4 regions of the Clostridium sp. genome follow, and region 4 is predicted to be linked to each of the others. Evidence: a T-box and tRNA genes for the amino acid it is inferred to sense, from the RefSeq annotation. Region 4 holds a T-box; the other regions hold tRNA genes.
The links. A T-box is a leader RNA that pairs with one kind of tRNA and senses whether it is charged. The one in region 4 lies ahead of LKE46_RS00815 (valine--tRNA ligase), so its partner is inferred to be a tRNA-Val.
Positions count from the first base shown of each region.

Region 1 (5,889 bases), 2.6 Mb from region 4:
CTTGGAGGGATTACGGTATCGGGAATAAAATTCAGATCTCTTATGGGACTTAATTCCGCTAATTTCGATATAAGTTTCAATGGGAACATGGTTAGTATTAAATGCCTTGGATATGGTCATGACGTTGGAATGAGCCAGTGGGGTGCAGATGCTATGGCCAAGGCAGGGAAGAATTATGAGAAAATATTATATCACTATTATAGTGGAGTTAAAATAGGTAAGATTGATAAAATTGGCAGTTGAATAAACTGCCAATTTTTTTTATAAAAATTAATAAAATATGTATTTTTTGTTATTGTCTGGACAAACTACAAGAAGGAGGTGTTGATATGGACAAAAATTTTATTAAAAAACCATTTAATTTTATAAAGAAGGAGGGCTTTTATATAATTTTATTCATCTGTTTATGTATTGCGGCCACTGCAGCAATTCTGACAGTTAAAAACAGCAAAGAAAGTACGCAGGAAAATAAGCCGGCTGTATCACAACAGGCCAAAATGAAGGAAACTGCTAAAACAGAGAATAAACATGATAATGCTCTTCAAGTTAAAAAGAACAACAGTGCAGAAAACAAGGCAGATAATACTGCCAAGGAAGAAACAGTTTCAAAGGGAGTATCAAACTCGGTTAGTACATCTTTCCAGAAGCCTGTAGAAGGAAATATAGCAAGAGGATTTTCAGAAAACCCTGTATATTGGGATTCTACTGGAACTTATAGACCTAACTTGGGTTATGATATACAGGCTCCCATTGGGAAACCGGTTTTTGCTGCCATGGATGGAACAGTTGAGGAAATAAGCAGCAGTACTCAGGATGGAGTTGAAGTTGTTATAAACCATCATAATGGATTAAAGACTGTTTATTCAAATTTAAATGCGAATATAAAGGTTTCTAAAGGTCAAAATGTATCAAAGGGTGCAGTAATAGGTGTTATAGGAAATACTACCCTTAGATCTGCTTATGAGAAATATGGTGATCACCTTCATTTTGCCGTCCTGAAGGGAAATGAATTTGTTGATCCGGGAAAATATATAAAATATTAAAATTCAGCCATTTCTTCATATTTGGAATGTAGAAATGGCTGAAAACGAAAGAATAACAATACATGAATGTTAGCTGCTAACTGGGTAAAGGAGTTGATAACAGTTGAAGGATTATATAGAAGAAAGGGTATTGGAAGTAGCTAAATATATAATAGGATCTAAGGCTACGATAAGGAAGACAGCAAAGGTTTTTGGGGTCAGTAAAAGTACCATACATAAAGACATGACGGAAAGACTGCCCAAAATAAATCCTCAAATTGCCAGGCAGGCTAAAATGATATTAGATTATAATAAAGCTGAAAGACACATAAGGGGAGGTAATGCAACTAAAATGAAATATAAAGCTATTGAAGGTTAAAAACATTCCTATTATAATTATATATAATATGATAAACTTAATGAGAATGATAATTTTAGATACTAATTAAAGACAAGGGAGAGTAGGAGTGAAAAAGGAATGTTTTTTAGTATAGGAACGGATATGGGAATTGATTTAGGTACAGCTACAGTACTTGTTTATATCAAGGGAAAAGGTGTAGTATTAAAGGAACCATCAGTAGTAGCAATAGATAAGAATCAAAATAGGGTACTTGCTGTAGGTAAAGAAGCATGGCAGATGATTGGAAGAACTCCAGGTAATATTGTTGCCATACGTCCTATGAAAGATGGTGTTATTTCTGACTATGATGTAACGGAAAAAATGTTGAAATATTTTATAGGAAAAGCTTGTGGACGTAGAAGGACTACACCAAGGGTTGTAATTTGCGTGCCCTGTGAAGCTACGGAAGTTGAAAAAAGAGCTGTAATTGATGCGGCACAGAATGCAGGTGCAAAAAAGGTATTTTTAATTGAAGAACCTTTGGCGGCAGCAATAGGTGCTGGTATTGATATAACAAAACCTGAGGGAAATATGGTAATTGATATAGGCGGTGGAACTACGGATATAGCCGTTATTTCTCTGGGAGGAATTGTGGTGAGATCCTCTATTAAGGTAGCAGGAGATAAATTTGATGAGGCAATAATTAAATATATAAGAAAACAGCACAAGTTAATGATAGGTGAGAGAACGGCAGAAGAGCTGAAGATAAATATAGGCTCGGCATTTAAATCAGATGATGATATGGGGATGGATATAAGAGGACGAGATTTAATTACGGGTCTCCCTAAAAATATATCGGTTTCATCTGATGAAATGAGAGAAGCACTGAAAGATACGATAAATGCCATAGCTGATACAACCCATGCAGTGCTTGAAAAAACCCCTCCGGAGTTAGCTGCTGATATTGCAGATAAGGGAATCATCATGACCGGAGGAGGATCACTTTTACATGGATTAAATAGTTTAATACAGCAGGTTACGAGTGTACCCGTGTATGTAGCAGATGATGCAGTATCCTGTGTAGCTCTTGGAACTGGCAAGGTTCTCACATATCTGGATAAGATGGAGCTTACTTTTAGCGGAGATGATATAACTCTGGTTGATTAAGTTATATATTTTCAATATTGTCATTGAGATACAGATAATATGCATGAATTAGGGAGTTAAGTATCACTTCTGACATAGAGAGAATTAAATTTAATCTTATATTATTTGAACTGCTGAAGATATTTTTACCTGTATTTGAATCCACTATGCCAATTACTGAAGTTTCTCCTACATTTGGCAGGGATTTTCCTACTCCTTTTCCTGGATGAATTGGAAAATCTCTTACTTGTATTTCGCCTATATTATTGATATCTCCGAGGCAAGCGTCTATGCCTATTATGTTGCATTCCTTATGTTGAGATGTAATATGCTTTAGTTTCATGTCAATATTTAGGGCATGTATTGGTTCCTGTATTGTACCATATACAGGAAGAGGGAAATGTTTATATTTGAGCAATGTGCCTACCAGAGGTCCGAGGCAGTCACCTATATATCTGTCAGTACCAATACAAACTATGATTGTGTTTCTATCAATATAATTTCGTAGAGAACTTGCTAATTTATAATATGCCATAGGAGTTTTATAGTTAACCTTTACTTTATTCAAAATTTTCACCTCTTCAAATTGTGTTTTGTTGCATAAAATGTGAATATGTAGCCGTTTAAAACATCATATATAATTTATATGAGGCAGCATAAAAAATTAGAATAGACAATGTGGCAAATATAAATTGTGAAAATGTGATTTATTGAGAAACATAAAGGAATGTTGAGTTAAATCAATTTAAATGCGGGAATACACCAAAAATGAAATTTGAAAAAGGAGTGCCTAAACGATATACTAACATAGGTCAATGCGTGTGTTAACTGATGACAAGTTACATAGTAAGCTGGCATAGCTCAGATGGTAGAGCAACTGACTTGTAATCAGTAGGTCGTGGGTTCGATGCCTATTGCCAGCACCATAAAAATGGAGGAATTCCCGAGTGGCTAAAGGGGGCAGACTGTAAATCTGTTGTCATTGACTTCGATGGTTCGAATCCATCTTCCTCCACCAATTTAGGGCGCATAGCTCAGCTGGGAGAGCATCTGCCTTACAAGCAGAGGGTCACAGGTTCGAGCCCTGTTGTGCCCACCATATTAAAATATTGAATAGGCTGGCATAGCTCAGATGGTAGAGCAACTGACTTGTAATCAGTAGGTCGTGGGTTCGATGCCTACTGCCAGCACCATAAAAATGGAGGAATTCCCGAGTGGCTAAAGGGGGCAGACTGTAAATCTGTTGTCATTGACTTCGATGGTTCGAATCCATCTTCCTCCACCATAAAAAAACACTATAGAAAGTGTTTTTTATTTTATAATTTAAAACTCTTATCAAGAGAGGTGGAGGGAAAGGGCCCTGTGAAACCCGGCAACCAGTAAATATGCTAAGGTGCCAATTCCTGCAGTTATTCCTGCGAGATAAGAGAGTTGATAATGCTTATTAACCTCTTTTTTATAAAAGAGGTTTTTTATTTTTATGTAGATGGAGGGGAAAAAGATGAAAAAGTTGTTTACTTCTGAGTCGGTTACAGAAGGGCATCCAGATAAAATGTGTGATCAAATTTCAGATGCTATACTTGATGCAATAATGGCACAGGATCCTGAAGGAAGGGTAGCTTGTGAAACTATAACTACAACAGGAATGGTTTTAGTTATGGGTGAAATATCAACTAAATGTTATGTAGACATTCCTAAAATAGTTAGAAAAACTGTGAAGGAAATAGGCTATACAAGGGCAAAGTACGGCTTTGACTGCGATACTTGTTCAGTAATATCCTCAATAGATGAGCAGTCATCAGATATAGCTATGGGAGTAAATGAGGCTTTTGAAGCTAAATCCGGTACAATGGACAAGGAAGATGCTATAGGTGCGGGAGATCAAGGAATGATGTTTGGCTTTGCTACAAATGAAACTCCGGAATATATGCCGCTTCCAATAAGTATGGCACACAAACTTGCAAAAAGGCTGACAGCCGTTAGAAAAGATGGGACCCTTTCTTATTTAAGACCGGATGGAAAAACACAAGTTACGGTGGAATATGAAAATGACAAACCGGTAAGGATAGATACTGTAGTTGTATCATCACAGCATGATCCACATGTAAGTCAGGAACAGATAAGCAGGGATATAATAGAAAATGTTATAAAACCAACAATACCATCCAAATTTTTAGATGATAATACAAGGTATTTTATAAATCCTACAGGTAGATTTGTAGTCGGGGGTCCACAGGGTGATTCAGGACTTACAGGAAGAAAAATAATAGTTGATACTTATGGTGGTTATGGAAGACACGGCGGAGGTGCATTTTCCGGAAAAGATCCAACCAAGGTTGACAGATCAGCTGCTTATGCAGCAAGGTGGGTTGCAAAAAACCTTGTAGCATCAGGGCTGGCCGACAAACTGGAAATACAGCTGGCCTATGCTATAGGTGTTGCTAAACCGGTATCCATAGAAGTAGATACCTTTGGTACCGGAAAGATTTCAGAAGACGACATAGTTGATATAGTAAATAAAGTATTTGATCTAAGACCAGGAGCAATAATAAGAAATTTGAATTTGAGAAGACCTATATATAGACAAGTAGCGGCATATGGGCATTTTGGAAGGACAGATATAGATGTGCCGTGGGAAAAGTTGAATAAGGTGGATGAAATAAAAAAATATTTATAACAGTGGGCACGCATCTAAAATGATGCGTGCCTAATGTGTTATAATTGACTTATTGATATAATTTTTAAAAGTAGGGAGATTTTATGCAGGAAATACAAGGTATTATAGATGATATAGTATTCCAGAATGAAGATAATGGATATGTGGTTGCCAAATTAAAAAACAAAAGCGGTGTTGTGACTATAGTCGGGAATGTACCTTTTATTATGGAAGGACAGAATTTGAAATTTATGGGAGAATGGGTAACCCATCCGCATTTTGGACAGCAGTTTAAAATCAAATATTCCGAAGAAATAATACCAGATACTAAAGTTGGTATTGAAAGATATCTGTCATCTGGAGCTATATCTGGTATAGGACCTGTTACTGCAAAAAAGATAGTCGATAAATTTGGAGATAAGACTCTGGATATAATGGATAATCATATTGAAAGATTGAGAGAAATAGAAGGAATAGGAGAAAAAAAAATAAATCTTATATGTGAATCCTATTCAAAACAAAGTGAGGTCAGGAATATAATGATATTCTTGCAGACCTATGGAATAAGTGCGAATCAGTGTGTGAAAATACATAAAAGATTTGGTGCGGACTCCATAAAGACGGTAAAAGAAAATCCATATGTTCTTACAGATGAGATATCTGGAATAGGATTTAAAATTGCAGACAGGATAGCAAGAAGTCTCGGAATAGAAGCTAATTCGCCT
Region 1 covers NZ_JAKVOI010000001.1:2,768,007-2,773,895, reverse strand. The annotation lists gene spoIID (stage II sporulation protein D) at 1-243, shown strand, start outside; gene LKE46_RS13605 (M23 family metallopeptidase) at 330-1,043, shown strand; gene spoIIID (sporulation transcriptional regulator SpoIIID) at 1,147-1,401, shown strand; gene LKE46_RS13595 (rod shape-determining protein) at 1,501-2,529, shown strand; gene yyaC (spore protease YyaC) at 2,531-3,076, opposite strand; tRNA gene LKE46_RS13585 (tRNA-Thr) at 3,359-3,434, shown strand; tRNA gene LKE46_RS13580 (tRNA-Tyr) at 3,442-3,526, shown strand; tRNA gene LKE46_RS13575 (tRNA-Val) at 3,532-3,607, shown strand; tRNA gene LKE46_RS13570 (tRNA-Thr) at 3,626-3,701, shown strand; tRNA gene LKE46_RS13565 (tRNA-Tyr) at 3,709-3,793, shown strand; SAM riboswitch class I at 3,838-3,937, shown strand; gene metK (methionine adenosyltransferase) at 4,010-5,185, shown strand; gene recD2 (SF1B family DNA helicase RecD2) at 5,269-5,889, shown strand, end outside.
Region 1: it encodes a tRNA-Val, which carries the amino acid that the T-box ahead of LKE46_RS00815 (valine--tRNA ligase) is inferred to sense. The anticodon was not compared.

Region 2 (5,889 bases), 2.9 Mb from region 4:
GGTATCATCCTTTTATTTATGATTCCTATAAGGGAATCGCAGACACTTCTGTACCCGAGTATACCCCAATGGTTTTCAAAGAAAGATATCAGCTTATTTTCCGTTAAGTCAGGAAACATGTCTATTTTTAGTGATATATTTTTTTCCTGCAATAGGCCTCTTGAAGCAAGACCGCTTATTTGAAGTATTGGGGGGCCTGATATTCCATAGTCTGTGAAGAGTATTTCACCATAGTCTTTTCTCACTGATTTTTTGTCTATTGATAATTCGCAGGAACCATCAAATTTTATTCCAGACAGGGCTTTGAGGTGATTGTATTTCAATTTTAACTGTACAAGAGAGGGCACGGGAGTTATTATATGGTGGCCTAGTTTTTGTGAAAGTACAAAGCCAGAACCGTCTGAACCGGTATTGGCGGCAGATTTGCCTCCAGTACATAATATAAGTCCATTACATTCAAAATTTTGATTGTCACATATTACTTTGAATATATCTTTTCCTTTAATTATTGACTTAACTTTGGAATTCAGGTATACGGGAATTTCTCTATCTTCAATGGCCATTCTGAATATATCCAGTACAGAAGAAGCCTGCAGTGACATCGGGTATGTTTTGCCGTCATCCAATGTAATTAGCGGAAGGCCGAGTAAATTAAAGAAATCAATAGTATCCCTGTAATTGAATTCATCAAGTACATGCCTGAAAAAGCAGTTATTGAGGCTGTGATAGTTATTCATGGACAGATTTTTATTTGTTATATTGCATCTGCCGTTTCCGGTAGTCAGAATTTTTTTGCCGATCCTGTCTGAGCCTTCCAATACAGCGACATCCTTCCCCATATCATTTGCAGTAATTGCTGCTGTCAATCCTGAAGCACCGCCGCCGACTATGATTATTTCATGAAACAAATTGAACACTCCTTCCGTAGTATATTGTACTTTAATGTGTTTGATAAGTAAATATATCAATGGAATTTTCAAAACATAAGAGTTATATGGTATTATGTAATTAACTGTTTACTTAGGAGATGAATAATATTGTTGAAAATATATGCTGTGTCAGACTCTATTGGAGAAACTGCCGAGCAGGTGGCAAGAGCTGCTGCATGTCAGTTTTCTGAAAGTGTACAGGTTAAAAAAGTACCGTACGTTAAAAGCTATGAAAATGTGAATGATTTTATAGATGGTTTAGAGAGCAAGGACGGCATACTCATAATATCTACTATAGTTCTGGTAGATGTAAGGGAGTTTTTGACCCGCAGATGCATTGAGAGCGGTATACCTATAAACAATATACTCGGACCGTGCATAAGCATGGCTGCGAGAATTTTAAAAACAATACCTGACTATAGACCGGGAGCTGTCTGGCAAATAGATGCAAAATATTACAAGAAAATCAAGGCAATGGAGTTTGCAGTCCAGTATGATGACAGCAAGAATAATGCAGGTATAAAATATGCAGATGTCATATTGATCGGACTTTCCAGAACTTCCAAGACCCCTCTTTGCATGTATCTTGCAAATAAAGGAATAAAAGCTTTAAATATACCCCTTATGCCGGAAGTCCCAATTCCAAAAGAGTTGTTTGAAGTCAGTCGGAAGAAGATAGTAGCACTTACAATTGATCCAATACAGCTTATAGAAATACGAAAGCGCAGATTGGACAGCTATCATAGGTGTTTTATAAGTATAAAGTATGCAGATGAAGAAAGGATACTTCAGGAACTGGAGTTTTCCGATAAACTTATAAAAAGATTAAACTGTAAAGTAATAGATGTAACTAAAAGGGCAATCGAAGATACTGCATTGATGATAATGGATTATATAGGCTATGCAGATGAAAATTCCTATTAAATTCGAGTACTTTATACAAAATTTTAAGGAAATGATAAAAAAAAGTGTTGACACTTTAGAAAATATTTTGTATTATAAGATATGTCGGGTCACGAGAGAGGCTTGGCAGTAAAGGCCCCTTGGTCAAGTGGTTAAGACACCACCCTTTCACGGTGGTAACAGCAGTTCAAGTCTGCTAGGGGTCACCATTGTATGTGGGCGCATAGCTCAGCTGGGAGAGCATCTGCCTTACAAGCAGAGGGTCACAGGTTCGAGCCCTGTTGTGCCCACCACATAGCAATTATAATGGCTCAGTAGCTCAGCTGGTTAGAGTGCCGGCCTGTCACGCCGGAGGTCGTGGGTTCGATCCCCATCTGAGTCGCCATTTGTATTTTATGTTTGAAGTATAGATGTGTTAAGTAAGGGCCCCTTGGTCAAGTGGTTAAGACACCACCCTTTCACGGTGGTAACAGCAGTTCAAGTCTGCTAGGGGTCACCATTGTATGTGGGCGCATAGCTCAGCTGGGAGAGCATCTGCCTTACAAGCAGAGGGTCACAGGTTCGAGCCCTGTTGTGCCCACCACATAGCAATTATAATGGCTTAGTAGCTCAGCTGGTTAGAGTGCCGGCCTGTCACGCCGGAGGTCGTGGGTTCGATCCCCATCTAAGTCGCCAATATGCTGGCATAGCTCAGCTGGTAGAGCAACTGACTTGTAATCAGTAGGTCGTGGGTTCGATGCCTACTGCCAGCACCAGAGGTCACTTTATTTTAAAAACATTTTTTAAAATAAAGTGATTTTTTTATGTTGTTTTAAAATAAATATTGAAATAATCAAGCATATCACTTATAATTTAATAAAAAGTTATGAATGGGGTGAAATATTTATTAAATTTATAATATAAATTTAATAATACAACTATGAATAAGGAAATTGCGGTATTGGTGGACAATGAAGGAAAAGTAACATCATTTTTAGAACCTTCATTTGTGAATGTATATATAATGGAAAATGATGCCTGGAAAATAAAGAATAGAATAGTATATCAGATTGATAGTACATCTGATATAAACTTAATCAGACGAAGAATTGATAAAATGATTGAATCACTTGGAAACTGTAAAATTTTTGTGGCAACCGAAATCGCAGGGATACCTTACAACATTCTTGAAAGGTCCGGAATCAATTCATGGGAAATAAGTGGAAAACCTTATGAGTTTTTGGATTATGTAATTGAAAAAGAAGAAGAGGAGGAAAAAAAGTTAATAGAAAGATCCTTTAAAAGTAAAAATGATGAAATGCATTATATTGTTGAAAATGGTGGCGGCGGAAAGTATTTTGTAGATTTTATCGAAATACAAAATAGCAACTCCAACATTACTACTAAAAAAGTATTAATACCGTTTTTTGAAAAGAAGGATTTTTCCGAGTTGACCATAAACTGCAGCCACATCCCAGGATGGATGCAAAGAGAGCTCAATAGATTTAAATTAAAGTTAGATGTACAACAGAATGGTGTGAATAAATTTAAAGTTATCGTAACACATGAAAAATAGAGAATATATACAGGGCAGAAAGTAATTCTAGAGCTTCCTTCCCTGTATATTCTGCTTTATTCGTATATCTTCACCAAAAAATTTACATAGAGTAAAGTTCCCAAGAAGTCTTGAAGAAATTCTTTCAGAATATATCTTTAATATTTCTTCTAGGTCGCAATTTGTAGATATAAGTATTTTTTTTTCATTCAATAATCTGATATTCAATATGTTAAATAACTCAGTTTTAGAGAAATCAGTTATTTGTTCTGACCCGAGATCATCTATTATCAGAAGATCACAATCTAAGATGAGATCCTTAAGATCTCTGTTGTTTCCAAATCGTATATCTCTTAGATCCTGGATCAAGGTTTCTGCAGTCCTATATACAACTAGACAGCCTTTATCCAGCAGTTCTTTTGCTATACAATTTGACATAAAGCTTTTTCCAGTTCCGGCAGTTCCATAAAAGAACAGATTTTCTTTTGAAATATTAAAGTTTTCAATAAAGTTCCAGCATTTGGAGGCGATATTTTCCATGTTTTTTCTTGGACTTATATGTTCTCCAAAGCTTTTATCAGAAGAGAATAATTCCGGATTATAATTTTCAAAGTTGTTTTTTTGCAGCATATTTGTCAGATGAGAGTTTTTGTAGTATAGATTTACTAATTTTTGATTGTAGCACGTGCATTTTTTAGTACCTATAAAACCAGTGTCTTTACACTTTGGACATCTATAGTGGATTTCTAGATAGTCCATAGGATAGTTGTTTGCAACCAACAATTCAGATTTTTTTATTCGCAGCTCTGTAATTTTTTCTCTCATCTGCTTTAAGTGAAATTGGCTGCTCTCGGGAGTGTTTACAAGTTGTGTAGATAATTTGATTGAATATAAACCTATCTGTCTCTCTATATCCAGGATTTCCGGCAAATTTTCCTGTATTTCCCTTCTCCTGTTGTCCAGAAGTTTTTTTTCTTCACTCCTTATACTTTCATATATATTCATAATAGCAGAATGATAACCTTTAATCATTATTATCCCATCCTAACAATTTCTTTTCCAGGTCTTTGAAGTCGTAGCTTCTCTGTTTGAAGTTATTAAAAGTACTGTTTTTAGAATTAGTATTACTGGTATTTGAATAGTTTGACTTCTTGATTTTTTTCTTGTCCTTTTTGTCGATATCGTCCAGTGTCTTGATTTTTTCCTTGTTCCAGCTGCTGAGTATCCCATCTATATATTTGAAATCGGCTTTATTGATCCTTTTAAAACATATATCACAGGCTTTGAGTATGACTTCCACGGGAAACTTGTATGTATACAGCCATTTGGTGAAAATTTCTTCCTGAGGTTTCATTATTTCTGCATCCTTTATTCCTAAATAGTTAAGTATTTTGTGAATATTTATCCATTTATCTTCATGTTTCTTGATAAATGACTGTGCATCGTTTATATTTTTTATTTTTGCATCAAACCAGGAAATGGCAATTTTTTCAATATATCTGCTGTCGGATTTGCCTTTCAGGACACAGTATTGAATTAAAAGCAATATGATTTCGGGAGAAAAATTAAAATCCTTCAGCCAGCTTATGTACATTGTAATTTCTTTTGAGGAGAGAGGCCTTCCCAATAGTTTTTCTATATCATTAAGCATTTCTTTTGTAGAATTTCTATTTAATTCCTCAACTATATCAATACTGTCATTGGGTTTTTTATTGTTATATTCGCTGAGATCCAGAAATTCTATACTGTAATTTCCCATCTTGTCTACCGGGACTATTTTAACTACGTTTTCTTCATCCCAGTAATTCCATGCATTTATTACATCCGTTTCCAAAAGATGAAGTGCAGTTGCTATAACTTCGGAACTTACGCCCAATTCACCGGATTTACAATATTTTAGCCCCAGAAGATATACCTTTACAAATTCTCCCCGGGCTTTCGGCATAAATTTATCTATGAAAATGTTATTAACAGGAGTATAGTTTGAATCTCTGTTATTGAATATAAAAGTACTCATGTATTAATACCTGCCTTGTATGGTTTTTATACTTTACGATATATCCTAATAACTAATTATATCAAATCATGAAGGCTATAACAAATTATTTGAAGCATTTGACAGGTAAATTCTTTTAATATATACTTTGATTATCAAATTATTTGACAATCAAAAATTATTTCAAAGGAGAGGATCAAATGGGATTACCTCCGCTTATTATAGGAAATTTAATTGCGGATGTTCCAATCATACAGGGCGGCATGGGTGTTGGAATTTCGGGATACAGACTTTCCCAGGCTGTAGCAAATCAAGGTGGAATTGGGGTAATATCCGGAGTTCAAATAGGATACAGAGAACCTGATTTTGAGACGAATACAAAAGAAGCCAATGTAAGAGCTCTGAGAAAGGAAATAAGAAAGGCCAGAGAATTAAGTCCTGATGGTATAATTGGCGTAAATATAATGGTAGCCGTAAGTGATTATGATGAAATGGTCAGGACCTGTGTGGAGGAAAATGCAGATATT
Region 2 covers NZ_JAKVOI010000001.1:3,064,474-3,070,362, forward strand. The annotation lists gene LKE46_RS15145 (NAD(P)/FAD-dependent oxidoreductase) at 1-908, opposite strand, end outside; gene LKE46_RS15150 (pyruvate, water dikinase regulatory protein) at 1,038-1,853, shown strand; tRNA gene LKE46_RS15155 (tRNA-Glu) at 1,967-2,041, shown strand; tRNA gene LKE46_RS15160 (tRNA-Val) at 2,050-2,125, shown strand; tRNA gene LKE46_RS15165 (tRNA-Asp) at 2,141-2,217, shown strand; tRNA gene LKE46_RS15170 (tRNA-Glu) at 2,257-2,331, shown strand; tRNA gene LKE46_RS15175 (tRNA-Val) at 2,340-2,415, shown strand; tRNA gene LKE46_RS15180 (tRNA-Asp) at 2,431-2,507, shown strand; tRNA gene LKE46_RS15185 (tRNA-Thr) at 2,512-2,587, shown strand; gene anfO (Fe-only nitrogenase accessory protein AnfO) at 2,752-3,387, shown strand; gene LKE46_RS15195 (ATP-binding protein) at 3,415-4,398, opposite strand; gene LKE46_RS15200 (DnaD domain protein) at 4,391-5,383, opposite strand; gene LKE46_RS15205 (NAD(P)H-dependent flavin oxidoreductase) at 5,563-5,889, shown strand, end outside.
Region 2: it encodes a tRNA-Val, which carries the amino acid that the T-box ahead of LKE46_RS00815 (valine--tRNA ligase) is inferred to sense. The anticodon was not compared.

Region 3 (5,889 bases), 2.8 Mb from region 4:
AGGCTGCAATCGGTTGCGGCAACGGGATTGACCTGCCGTTGGAGGAAAGAACGATGCGCAGGCGCGTGACTTTATCCCCCTTCACCGTAAAGTGAAAATCAAGATATAGCGGGTCCGGCAGCCCGGTCTTGTCATAGTCTCCGTCTGATTTTGCAGTGACCACGATCTCTTCTGCATCCTGAACGGCATTCGTGACTTCCAGCATCAGATGGTCGCCGAAATAATCGCGGTCGCTCCACTCTTTGATGGCGGTTTTCCCTCGATATTCCCTCCCCTCATCTATGACGACAGCGTCCTCGGCAAAGGTTGAAAGGAAGGTCACAGAATCGCCCGTGTTTGTCGCCTGAAAATGTGTCTCTATCGGTTTTGGTAATTGAAATTTATTGTTTGTCATGATCATCATTCTCCTGTTTTCATGATTTATAGGGCTATCCACCACTATATTTCAAGTATACCGGCCATAACATGACGACATCGGGTCAAGTTATCATTTTTTATTTTTATATTTCCAAATGACTTCGTCCAGTTTATTCTGAATCATTTCGCGTATATTCTGTGGAGCCAGAACTTCAACATCAGCTCCAAAAGAAAGGATATAGTTAAACAGCCACTTACTTTCCGGCAAAGCGGTCACAATCGTAAAAGATCCGTCTTGATTTTTAGTGATCTCCTTTTCATTAAATTCATCAAATACCCGGTAGGCTCCATGGGGAGAAATCTGCAATTGTACATCGATCCACTTTTGGGTTCTCTGTTCCTTTTGATCTTCTGGCAACTCTTCCAGTAATCGATCTGCAAAAATCTCTTGCGTTATCTGGACATCGGACATACGTGAGATTTTGAAAGTTCTATATTCATTTTTGGATAGGCAGAAGCCTTGCAGATACCATGCATGAACCTTAAAAAGGAGTTTTACAGGTTCAACCTTCCTGTGACTTTTTTCCCCGGATGCATTAAAATAGTTAAATTCAATGATCTGGTGATTAAGGATGGCATTTTTGAGGATCGTAAATTCACATGTTTTATTTTTATCACTACCCCAGGGCGATCGATCTACCTCAATCCAATTGGTTTTGCTTTTATTAAACAGACTGCTTAATTTTGAGAGCACCCTGTCTGTTTCCGGATTCTGTGTTATGGTTAAACTCTGCAATGCAAATAGTATCTCATCCTGCTCAATTTCCGAAAGGACAGATTTATTAAGGACATAATCATCGAGCAACGATATGCCTCCACCTTTTCCCTGACTTGCATAAATGGGTATTCCCGCTGAAGACAGCGTATCAATATCTCGATAAATTGTTCTTACGGATACCTCAAAGCGTTCAGCCAGTTCTTTGGCAGTAGTTATTTTTTTCCCAAGCAGGATATATACAATTTCAAACAGCCTATTAATTTGCATATCATCACCTCAGCATTATTATAGATTTTATAACTTGACAATAATATGTCATGTTATAAAATTCAATATTATTCAAAATTACAGAATAAGCCAGAATAGTTTCTGCTTTTTTGATGCTTCTTAAACTTTTACACAAAAGGTAAGGTATTACCACAGGGGGTTGTGCATCTTATCACAATATGGGTTCAAAAAACAAAAAAGCCGCCTTTCGAGACGGTCTAAATTTTATATAGAATGAGAAAAAGCCAAGTAATACTCAACTTTTCTGCACATCAACATTGTATCAATATTAACGTTTGTTTTTGGTGGAGACAGGGGGGCTCGAACCCTCGACCTTACGGATGTGAACCGTACACTCTAACCAGCTGAGCTATACCTCCAAATACATCAATTTATCTTTTATTAATCAGAACTGTTTTACATCTGGCGGAAGCGGTGGGATTCGAACCCACGAGACGTTGCCGTCTACCTGATTTCGAGTCAGGCCCGTTATGACCACTTCGATACGCTTCCATATTTAATTTATTGCATAATTAACATTTCTGCAAAAATACTACTTATTTATTATACAGAAGAAAAGTAGATAAATCAAACTAATTATTTTATCCTCTTTGATTTAAAAAATTTTTCGAGAATCTCACTGCAACATTCACTATAAACCCATTTGACATCTACAAAACTATTTATACTATCATTTTGAACCAAATTTAAAATAGATCCACAAGATCCACAAGTCGGATTGAATGTTCCTATATAAAGTTTATTAATTCTGCATTGAACTATAGCTCCTGCACACATTGGGCATGGTTCTAAAGTTACGTACATGGTGCAACCACTTAATCTCCAATTTCCTATTCTTTTAGAAGCAGCTTTTATGGCAAGTATTTCAGCGTGACAGGTAACATCCTTTAATGTCTCTTTAAGATTATGAGCTCTTGATATTATTTTATTATCTCTGACTATAACAGCACCTACAGGAACTTCTCCCAACTTAAATGCACAATTAGCTTCCCTTATTGCTTCTTGCATAAAATCCATTTTATCTCCATATATTATTATAATGTTAACTTTCTATATATTATATTGAAACTTCTACCATTTTAATTTAAACTTAGGTTATGAGAACATTAATTTTGCATAAAAAATCCTGCAAAGTCAATTTACAGGAGTACAGTAGTTAATTTTATGTGGTGCACCCGAGAGGAGTCGAACCTCCGGCACGCGGTTTAGGAAACCGCTGCTCTATCCTACTGAGCTACGAGTGCATGGATGCTATTACTCTAATATTCTATTATATATTATTAACATTGTCAATTTTTTTGTAAATTTTTATTATTTTAAATACAATAAAGGAGGATTTAACCCATGTTAAATGAATTAAAAAGTCTGTTCCTAGCTGGTATTGGTTCTGCAGCATATACCTATGAAAAAGCAGTAAAATTAATTGAGGAAATGGTTAAAAAGGGGAAAATAACTGTAGAAGAGGGAAAGCAACTATCTGAGGAATTGAAGAAAAATGTTTCTGCAAAGAAAGAACAGATAAAACCTTTAAATAAAGAGGAACTTCTTTCTATATTAAACAACTTAAATTTTGCTTCAAAGGAAGACATAGCATCTATAGATGAGAGATTAAAAAAAATAGAGGAAAAAATAAATAATAACTAAAGTCCAGTTGGACTTTAGTTATTATCTTAAAAAATGCAAGAAAAATCATCCAAACGCTTTAAAGAAATTATGAAGGTATTAGGAAAATACGGATTCAAATTTGTAAGCACCAGGGGAAAAAAATCTCCTGAAAATTTAAGAATGGCCTTTGAAGAACTTGGCCCAACCTTTATAAAAATAGGCCAAATTCTTAGCTCAAGACCTGACATGCTACCTTCAGAATTTATCAACGAACTCTCAAAACTCCAAGATGATGTGCCACCTGAAAAATTTGAGGATATAAACAATGTTTTTTTCAGCGACTTCAATAAAAATATAGAAGAATGTTTTTTTAAATTTGATGAACATCCTTTTGCTTCTGCATCTATTGCACAAGTTCACAACGCAATTTTAAAGGATGGCAGACATGTAATAGTGAAAATTCAGAGGCCCAATATTAAAGAAAAAATGGAAACTGATATTTCTATACTCTACAAGATAATAAAATTTACTAAAAACAGATTTGAAGATTCAATAATTGATCCAGAAGAAGCACTTGATGAATTAAAATTTTCTACAAGCCAGGAACTTGATTTCAATCTGGAAGCAAAAAATATGATAAAATTCAAACGATTAAACAGCAATGTTGCATTTTGTCATGTACCTTATTTAGTAGAAAACTTATGTAAAAATAAAGTAATAACCATGGAAAAAATTAATGGATTTAAAATAAACAATATAGAACTACTGAATAGAGATGGTTATGATTTAAATGATCTTGGGAAAAAACTTGCTACTTCTTTTTTTAAACAAGTTTTTACAGATGGATTTTTCCATGCCGACCCACACCCTGGCAACTTATTGATACAGGAAAATAAAATATGCTTTTTAGATTTTGGAATAATGGGCAATTTATCTAATTACCTAAAAACATGTTTGAATAAAATAATCATCTCAATAGTATACAAGGATATTGACACACTTGTATCAGCAGTTATGTCCGTAGGTATAAAAAAAGGTATTGTAGATAGAAATAGATTATATGAGGATATAAAAACACTACTTGACAATTATCTGTCTACTTCACTTGAAAATATAAAAATTTCTGCTTTAATAACACACATTTTTGAATGTGCCAAAAATAATAATATAAGATTGCCAAAGGATTTAATACTTTTAGTAAAAAGTTTCATTATAGTAGAGGGAATAGTAAGTGAATTAGCTCCAGAAATTCAAATTCTGGACGTTGCAGTACCTTTTGTTAAAAATAGCAGCAAATCTTATTTTTTAGATAGCCTTAATTTAGATGATGCATTAATAAGCTATTATAACTTTACTAAGAATTCAGTAAAAATACCTACAAAAATAGTAGAATTAATCGACGGTATTTTAAATGGAAGAGCCAAACTTCAGCTCAAATTCAGTAAAATGGATAATTCTATAAAACAGTTAAATAAAATGACAAATAGGCTTTCCATTTCACTTATATCTTGTTCTATGCTAATAAGTTCATCTTTAATTTTAAATTCCAATATAAATCCTAAAATTTATACTATACCACTATTGGGGTTTATAGGGATAACAATTTCTCTAACTCTAAGCTTAATAATAATAATATCGATAATAAAATCTGGAAAACTCTAGGATAAATGCTGGTAAAACACTTTATCAGCATTCTTTCATCACTATAATGTATGTTTTATTATACCATTTAGTGCATAATTTATAATATTATCAGCCATATCATTATAATTTTTTCTATCACTGTTTAACTGTTCTTTGACACCATTCCCAAGTTCATATACAGCAAGAGAGCACACTGTACCAAATAATGAATATGCCATGGAATATGTATCTCCATCTTTTATAGATCCTTCATTTATACCATCATCCAAATACTTTTGTATATATAAGATATAACTATTTATAGCTTCTCTAAGTTCCTGCTGTCTTGTTTCCTGTCCCCAAAGCTGGCTCATTATTTGTTATGTCCTCTATTTCCTTCTTTACAATATTCATACCTTCCTGTATTATATACTTAAATATTTCTTCCTTACTCTTAAAATGATAGTATAAAGTTCCCTTGGCAACTCCAGCATCGGCAGCTATTGCATCCATAGTAGCCCCGTTATAACCATTTTTAGAAAATATCTTTATAGCTGATTTAAAAATCAAACTTTTAGTATTACTCATAGATATCACTCCAGATTTTATTATATTATACTAAAATGACTTATTTATCTTTTCCACTAACAATTTTAATATAAACAACTATTAAAATCTATATGAAAATTACAATAATACAAGAGGTTAACCATAATGATAAAATATTATAATAGAAAATCAAGAAAATACGAGGCAGAAAAAATTGCTGGCGATACATACCTAAAATGGACTTATTCCTCCCCTATTGGAATGAAACTTTTAGATATTATAATCAAGAAAAAAATTTTTTCCAAGTTATATGGATATTTTTGCAGCAGTATTTTCAGCAGAAAAAAAATAAATAAGTTTATTAATGATTTTCATATAAATATGAATGAATCTATTAAAAATAAAGATGACTTCAAAGATTTCAATGATTTCTTTACACGAAAATTGAAAAAATCGGCAAGACCTATTGATCAAAATAGTAGTAATTTGATTTCTCCTGGTGATGGCAGACTTCTAGCCTATTCAAATATAAATTTGAATAAAATATTGCAGATAAAAGGATTCACCTATAAACTGTATGACTTGATCGGAGATAAGCATAGTGCTGAAAGGTTTAACTCTGGAAATTTAATTGTATTAAGACTTGCACCTACAGACTACCATAGATTTCACTTTATAGATAGTGGTAT
Region 3 covers NZ_JAKVOI010000001.1:2,947,155-2,953,043, forward strand. The annotation lists gene LKE46_RS14465 (nuclear transport factor 2 family protein) at 1-394, opposite strand, end outside; gene LKE46_RS14470 (helix-turn-helix transcriptional regulator) at 488-1,402, opposite strand; tRNA gene LKE46_RS14475 (tRNA-Val) at 1,706-1,782, opposite strand; tRNA gene LKE46_RS14480 (tRNA-Ser) at 1,827-1,915, opposite strand; gene LKE46_RS14485 (nucleoside deaminase) at 2,000-2,440, opposite strand; tRNA gene LKE46_RS14490 (tRNA-Arg) at 2,591-2,667, opposite strand; gene LKE46_RS14495 (phasin family protein) at 2,768-3,067, shown strand; gene LKE46_RS14500 (ABC1 kinase family protein) at 3,101-4,690, shown strand; partial or broken gene LKE46_RS14505 (TetR/AcrR family transcriptional regulator) at 4,732-5,239, opposite strand; gene LKE46_RS14510 (phosphatidylserine decarboxylase) at 5,366-5,889, shown strand, end outside.
Region 3: it encodes a tRNA-Val, which carries the amino acid that the T-box ahead of LKE46_RS00815 (valine--tRNA ligase) is inferred to sense. The anticodon was not compared.

Region 4 (5,889 bases):
ACAGCCTTAATCGCTTCTATAATATAGTCCATATTCCGTTCAGCTTCCATATCCTTTAATTTTTCATCATAATCAGGCCATTTGGATATACATATGGACTCATATTCCCTGTTATAGAGATGAGTATATATTTCTTCAGTTATAAACGGCATTATTGGATGTAAAAGCTGCAGACTTACAGTCAGCACCCTGTTCAATACATTATAGGCCACACCTTTTGCTTCTTCATTGTCACCGTACATAACCGGCTTTACAAGTTCTATATACCAGTCACAGAATTCTCCCCAGATGAAGTCATATATCTTCTGCGATGCTATCCCAAGTTCGAATTTCTCTATATTTTCAGTAACTTCCCCTACAAGTGTATTCAATTTGGACAATACCCATCTATCTGCTTCAGTATAATTTTTGCACTCTGAATATTTTTTCATAAGATCTTCATCCATATTCATCAGCACAAATCTGGATGCATTCCATATCTTATTTGCAAAATTTCGGGAAGCCTCCACCCTTTCAGGATAGTACCTTATATCATTTCCAGGGGAATTTCCCGTAATGAGCGTAAACCTGAGTGCATCTGCCCCATATTCATCTATTACATCTATAGGATCAACACCATTTCCGAGAGATTTCGACATCTTTCTTCCATCAGAATCTCTGACAATTCCATGTATGAGTACATTCTGAAATGGAATATCATCCATACAGTAAAGTCCCGAGAAAACCATTCTTGCCACCCAGAAAAATATTATATCATAGCCTGTAACCAGCGTACTTGTTGGATAATAGTATTTAAGATCATCGGTATTGTCAGGCCATCCAAGCGTTGAAAACGGCCATAGTGCAGAACTGAACCAGGTATCCAGCACATCCTTATCCTGTTCCAGATTACTAGAACCGCATTTCGTACATTTTTCAGGCTCATCCATGGATACAATAACCTCACCACAGTCCTTGCAGTACCACACCGGTATCCTATGACCCCACCAGAGCTGCCTCGATATACACCAGTCCTGTATGTTTTCCATCCAGTTGAAATATATCTTTTCAAACCTTTTAGGTACGAATTTTATCTTTCCCTGTCTAACTGCATCAACTGCCGGCTTTGCCAGTGACTTCATCTTTACAAACCACTGCTTTGAAAGCATAGGTTCAACAGTAGTGCCGCACCTGTCATGACATCCTACATTATGTACATGTTCTTGTATTTTTACCAGAAAACCCTGCTGCTTCAAATCCTCTATTACCAGTTTTCTTGCTTCATACCTGTCCAACCCGTCGTATTTGGTTCCAGGCAGCTTTATTGTTCCATCCTCATTCATTATTATTATCTCAGGAAGGTCATGTCTCTTTCCAACCTGATAATCGTTAGGATCATGTGCAGGTGTTATTTTGACAGCACCTGTTCCAAATTCCATGTCGACATAATCATCTTCAACTATTGGAATCTCTCTATTTATTATTGGCAATATGGCTTTTTTCCCTACTAGATCCTTGTATCTTTCATCTTTGGGATTTACAGCTATTGCAGTATCACCAAACATTGTCTCCGGCCTTGTAGTAGCTATTTCCAGATATCTGTCACTTCCTACTATGGGATATTTTATATGCCAGAAATGACCTTCCTGCTCTTCATACTCTATTTCAGCATCGGACAGTGCCGTCTGACATTTTGGACACCAGTTTATTATCCTGTTGCCCTGGTATATAAGTCCATCATCATATAACTTCACAAAAAATTTTCTGACTGCTTTGTTGAGTCCTGAATCCATGGTAAATCTTTCTCTTGTAAAATCTACAGAACTGCCAAGCTTTTTTATTTGATTGGCAATTCTTGCCCTGTATTCATGAGTCCAATCCCATGTTTTTTCCAAAAATGCTTCTCTTCCTATTTGATCCTTCTTGATACCATCCTTTAAAAGTTCTTTTTCAACCTTTACTTCTGTAGCTATACTTGCATGATCCTCGCCGGGCACCCATAATGCACTATAACCCTGCATTCTTTTAGTTCTTATCAGTATATCCTGTATTGTGTCATCCAGTGCATGGCCCAAATGAAGCTTGCCAGTTATATTTGGAGGGGGTATGACTATAGTATATGGTTTTTTATGGTCATCCGGCTGCGGACTGAAGTATCCCTTTTCCTGCCAGTTGTCATAAATTCTCTTTTCAAATTGTTTTGGATTATAAGTTGTTGATATCTCTTTTTTCTCTGACATAAAAATCCTCCTTATTTATTTGTAATATTCCTTTTCTTTTAAAAATAAAAAGTCCTCATCCAATAAAGGACGAAGACTCGCGTTACCACCTTTTTTTCTGCAGCATACAAACCTATAATGCAGACTCTTAAATAATTAACGGAAACAACCGTCTTTATCTACTTGCATTCAATAAAGAAACTCCAAAGCTACCTTCGAAATAATATAGTATGGAAAATCTCTCAACTAATAATTTTCCTCTCTTTATACCGTGTTATTTCTACTACTCTTCTTCACAGTCAGTACTGTAATTCAATTTATACATTATAATTATAACGTTAATTGAAGAACTGTCAAGAATTTTTTATCATTTTACAGCTTCCTTTGCAAAGGAATTGTCAACTATTTTTTCAAAAGGAGGTCTCTGTGGTATTAAACTGGATTTATATGACTGTATTATATCCATTAATCTATCTAAGTTTTCCTGTTTGATTTCCGGTGTCAGTGCATATGCATTTATACTTCTATAATTTTTGACCACAGATTCGAGTATTCCTTCATCAGTACCAGGGAAAAATGATTTTATAGATTCTGCAACTTCCTTGTCACTGTGTTTTTGAACCCATACCTGACCTTCATATATGGCTTTGGTAAATTTCTTTATAACATCAGGATTTTGTGAAATATAGGATTTGGTTGCAAAGTAACAGGTATATGGAAGGCTTCCCGATGCTCCTCCTACCGAGGCAACTATATATCCATTTTTATCTTTCTCAAGCATACTTGCAGTAGGTTCGAAAAGTGCAACATAGTCTCCCGTACCCGACTTAAAGGCACCTGATGTTGCAGTATATGCAAGATTCGTTATAATATTCACATCTTTTCCAGGTTCAACTTTATTTTTTCTAAGTGCATACTCAAGCGCCATTTCCGGTACTCCCCCTGGCCTTCCACCTATTATGTTCTTTCCCTTCAAATCCTGCCATTTAAAATTTTTCTCATCTTTTCTGCTTACCATAAAAGAACCGTCGGTTGTAGTCATCTGTGCAAATAATATAGGATAATCCTCTCTCTTTTGATTATAGATGTATATTACCTGTTCAGGACCACAGAATCCTATGTCGGCGTTTTTACTCAACACAGTCTGCATTGTCTTGTCTGCTCCCTGTCCTGTAGTAATATCTATCTCAAGCCCCTGCTTTTTGAACATGCCTTCATTTATAGCTGCATACATAGGTGCATAGAATACGGATCTTGCAACCTCGTTCAACCTTACCTTTTTAAGGCTTTTATCTCCATTCTTGCTGCTTCCGCATCCTGAAAAAATTGAAGCTGCCATTACAAAGCTGAACAGAAGTGCCAAAATACTTATTTTATGTTTTTTCATACTTGTCCCCCATATAATTTTTATACTAGTCCATAGTATGAAATAAAAAATGATTTTGTGAAAAACTATTTTTCACAAAATCATTTCCATTAATCATTATTTATTTATATCATCCGCAAATGCAGGTTTGCCCATAAACTCACTGCTTTCAGCTTCAAAGGCTTCCTGATCTTTAAGTGACTTGAAGGCAACGGAGAGCATAAGCTTCAACCTGTTCAGCTGGTTGACCTCACTTGCACCGGGATCATAATCAATGGCAGCTATATTGCTTCCATGATATTTCCTCTTCAATTCCTTTATCATTCCCTTGCCCGTCACATGATTCGGGAGACATGCAAAAGGCTGCATACATACTATATTCCTGGTGCCGCTTTTTATAAGCTCTATCATCTCAGCTGTCAAAAACCATCCCTCACCTGTCTGATTTCCCAGAGAAAGCACACCGGACGCCCCCTCTGCCAGTTCTTCTATGTCAGAAGGCGGTGAAAAACGGCAGCTGTTTTTCAATGCAATTTTCATGTGCCGTCTATAATATTCGATGAACTTTATACCTGCACCTTTTATTATTTCACTCAGCAATGTTCCCGACAGATTTTCATGTTTAAATTTTGCATCGTAAGCACAGTAGAGCAGAAAGTCCGTTAGATCCGGAACTACTGCCTCAGCCCCTTCATTTTCAAGAACCTTGACAATTTCATTATTGGCAGTTGGATGAAATTTTACAAGTATCTCGCCTACTACTCCCACACGCGGCTTTCTCACATTATTTATCTCCAGATTGTCAAATTCCCTTACTATGTTATATATATTCTGCTTAAATTCCACATGACTTCCATTTCTCACATTTCCCTTGCATTTTTCAGCCCATCTTTTATACAGAGAATTTGCAGAACCCGGTATTCTTTCATAAGGTCTTACCCTGTACAATACCCTCATCAGGAGATCTCCATATACAAGTCCCATTATTCCCTTGTTGATAAGTCCCGGTGTAATTTTAAATCCCGGATTTTTTTCCATTCCAACAACATTTATGGATATTACAGGTATATTTTGCATTCCCGCTTCCTTCAATGCCTTCCTCAAAAATGCTATATAGTTGGTTGCTCTACAGCCTCCGCCTGTCTGTGATATCATGACCGATGTATTGTGCAGATCGTATTTCCCTGATTTAAGAGCTTCTATTATCTGCCCTACGACTATTATGGATGGATAACAGGCATCATTGTTTACATACTTAAGTCCTTCATCCACCGCTCTCCTGTCCACTGAAGGAAGCACTTCAAGTTTATAGTTTGAAGCATTGAAAGCTTCCTGAATAAACTGGAAATGTATTGGTGACATCTGAGGACATAATATTGTATGTTTCTTCCTCATCTCTCTGGTAAATACTATCTTTTTGGTATTTTCTCCAACTTTGTGAGGTTTAAAACCTGCCTTTTTCCTCTCTTCCAGCGCAGCCTTCAGTGAGCGTATTCTTATCTTTATTGCACCCAGATTACTTACCTCATCTATTTTAAGTACAGTATACAATTTTTCATACCTATTTAATATTTCCTGAGTCTGATCTGTAGTAACAGCATCAAGTCCGCATCCAAAAGAATTCAGCTGAATAAGTTCAAGATTATCCTGAACTGCTACAAAGCTTGCAGCGGAATATAATCTAGAATGATATACCCACTGATCCACAACCCTCAGAGGCCTTTCAACAACTCCAAGGTGTGCTACGGAATCCTCCGTTAAAACTGCCATGCCATAGGAAGTTATTATGTTTGGTATTCCATGATTTATCTCAGGATCTATGTGATATGGTCTTCCTGCAAGAACTATCCCTGTTTTGCCAGTTTCCCTAAGATATTCAATTACTTCTGTACCTTTTTTTCTTATATCTTCCTTTACACACCTGTCTTCTCTATATGCAGCTTCTACTGCTTCCCTTATTTCTCCCTTTGGTATATTGAATTCACCAAATTCTTCAAACAGCCTGTCTATAAGCCTGTTCCTGTCATCCAGCGGTAAAAATGGATTCTTGAAATTGATATTTTCTTCAGAGAGTACGTCCATGTTGTTTTTTATGACTTCCGGATAAGAAGTTACCATAGGACAATTATAGTGGTTGTCTGCCTTTTTCTGTTCTTTCTGCTCATAAGGTATGCACGGATAGAATATAAATTTAATTCCCCTGTTGATAAGGCTCATTATATGTCCATGTACCAGTTTTGCAGGATAGCAGGCCGACTCTGAAGGTATTGTCTCTATCCCGAGAGCATATATGTCCTTCGTGGATCGAGGTGAAAGTTCCACCCT
Region 4 covers NZ_JAKVOI010000001.1:128,242-134,130, reverse strand. The annotation lists gene LKE46_RS00815 (valine--tRNA ligase) at 1-2,219, opposite strand, end outside; T-box leader at 2,282-2,504, opposite strand; gene LKE46_RS00810 (ABC transporter substrate-binding protein) at 2,566-3,585, opposite strand; gene LKE46_RS00805 (2-hydroxyacyl-CoA dehydratase) at 3,682-5,889, opposite strand, start outside.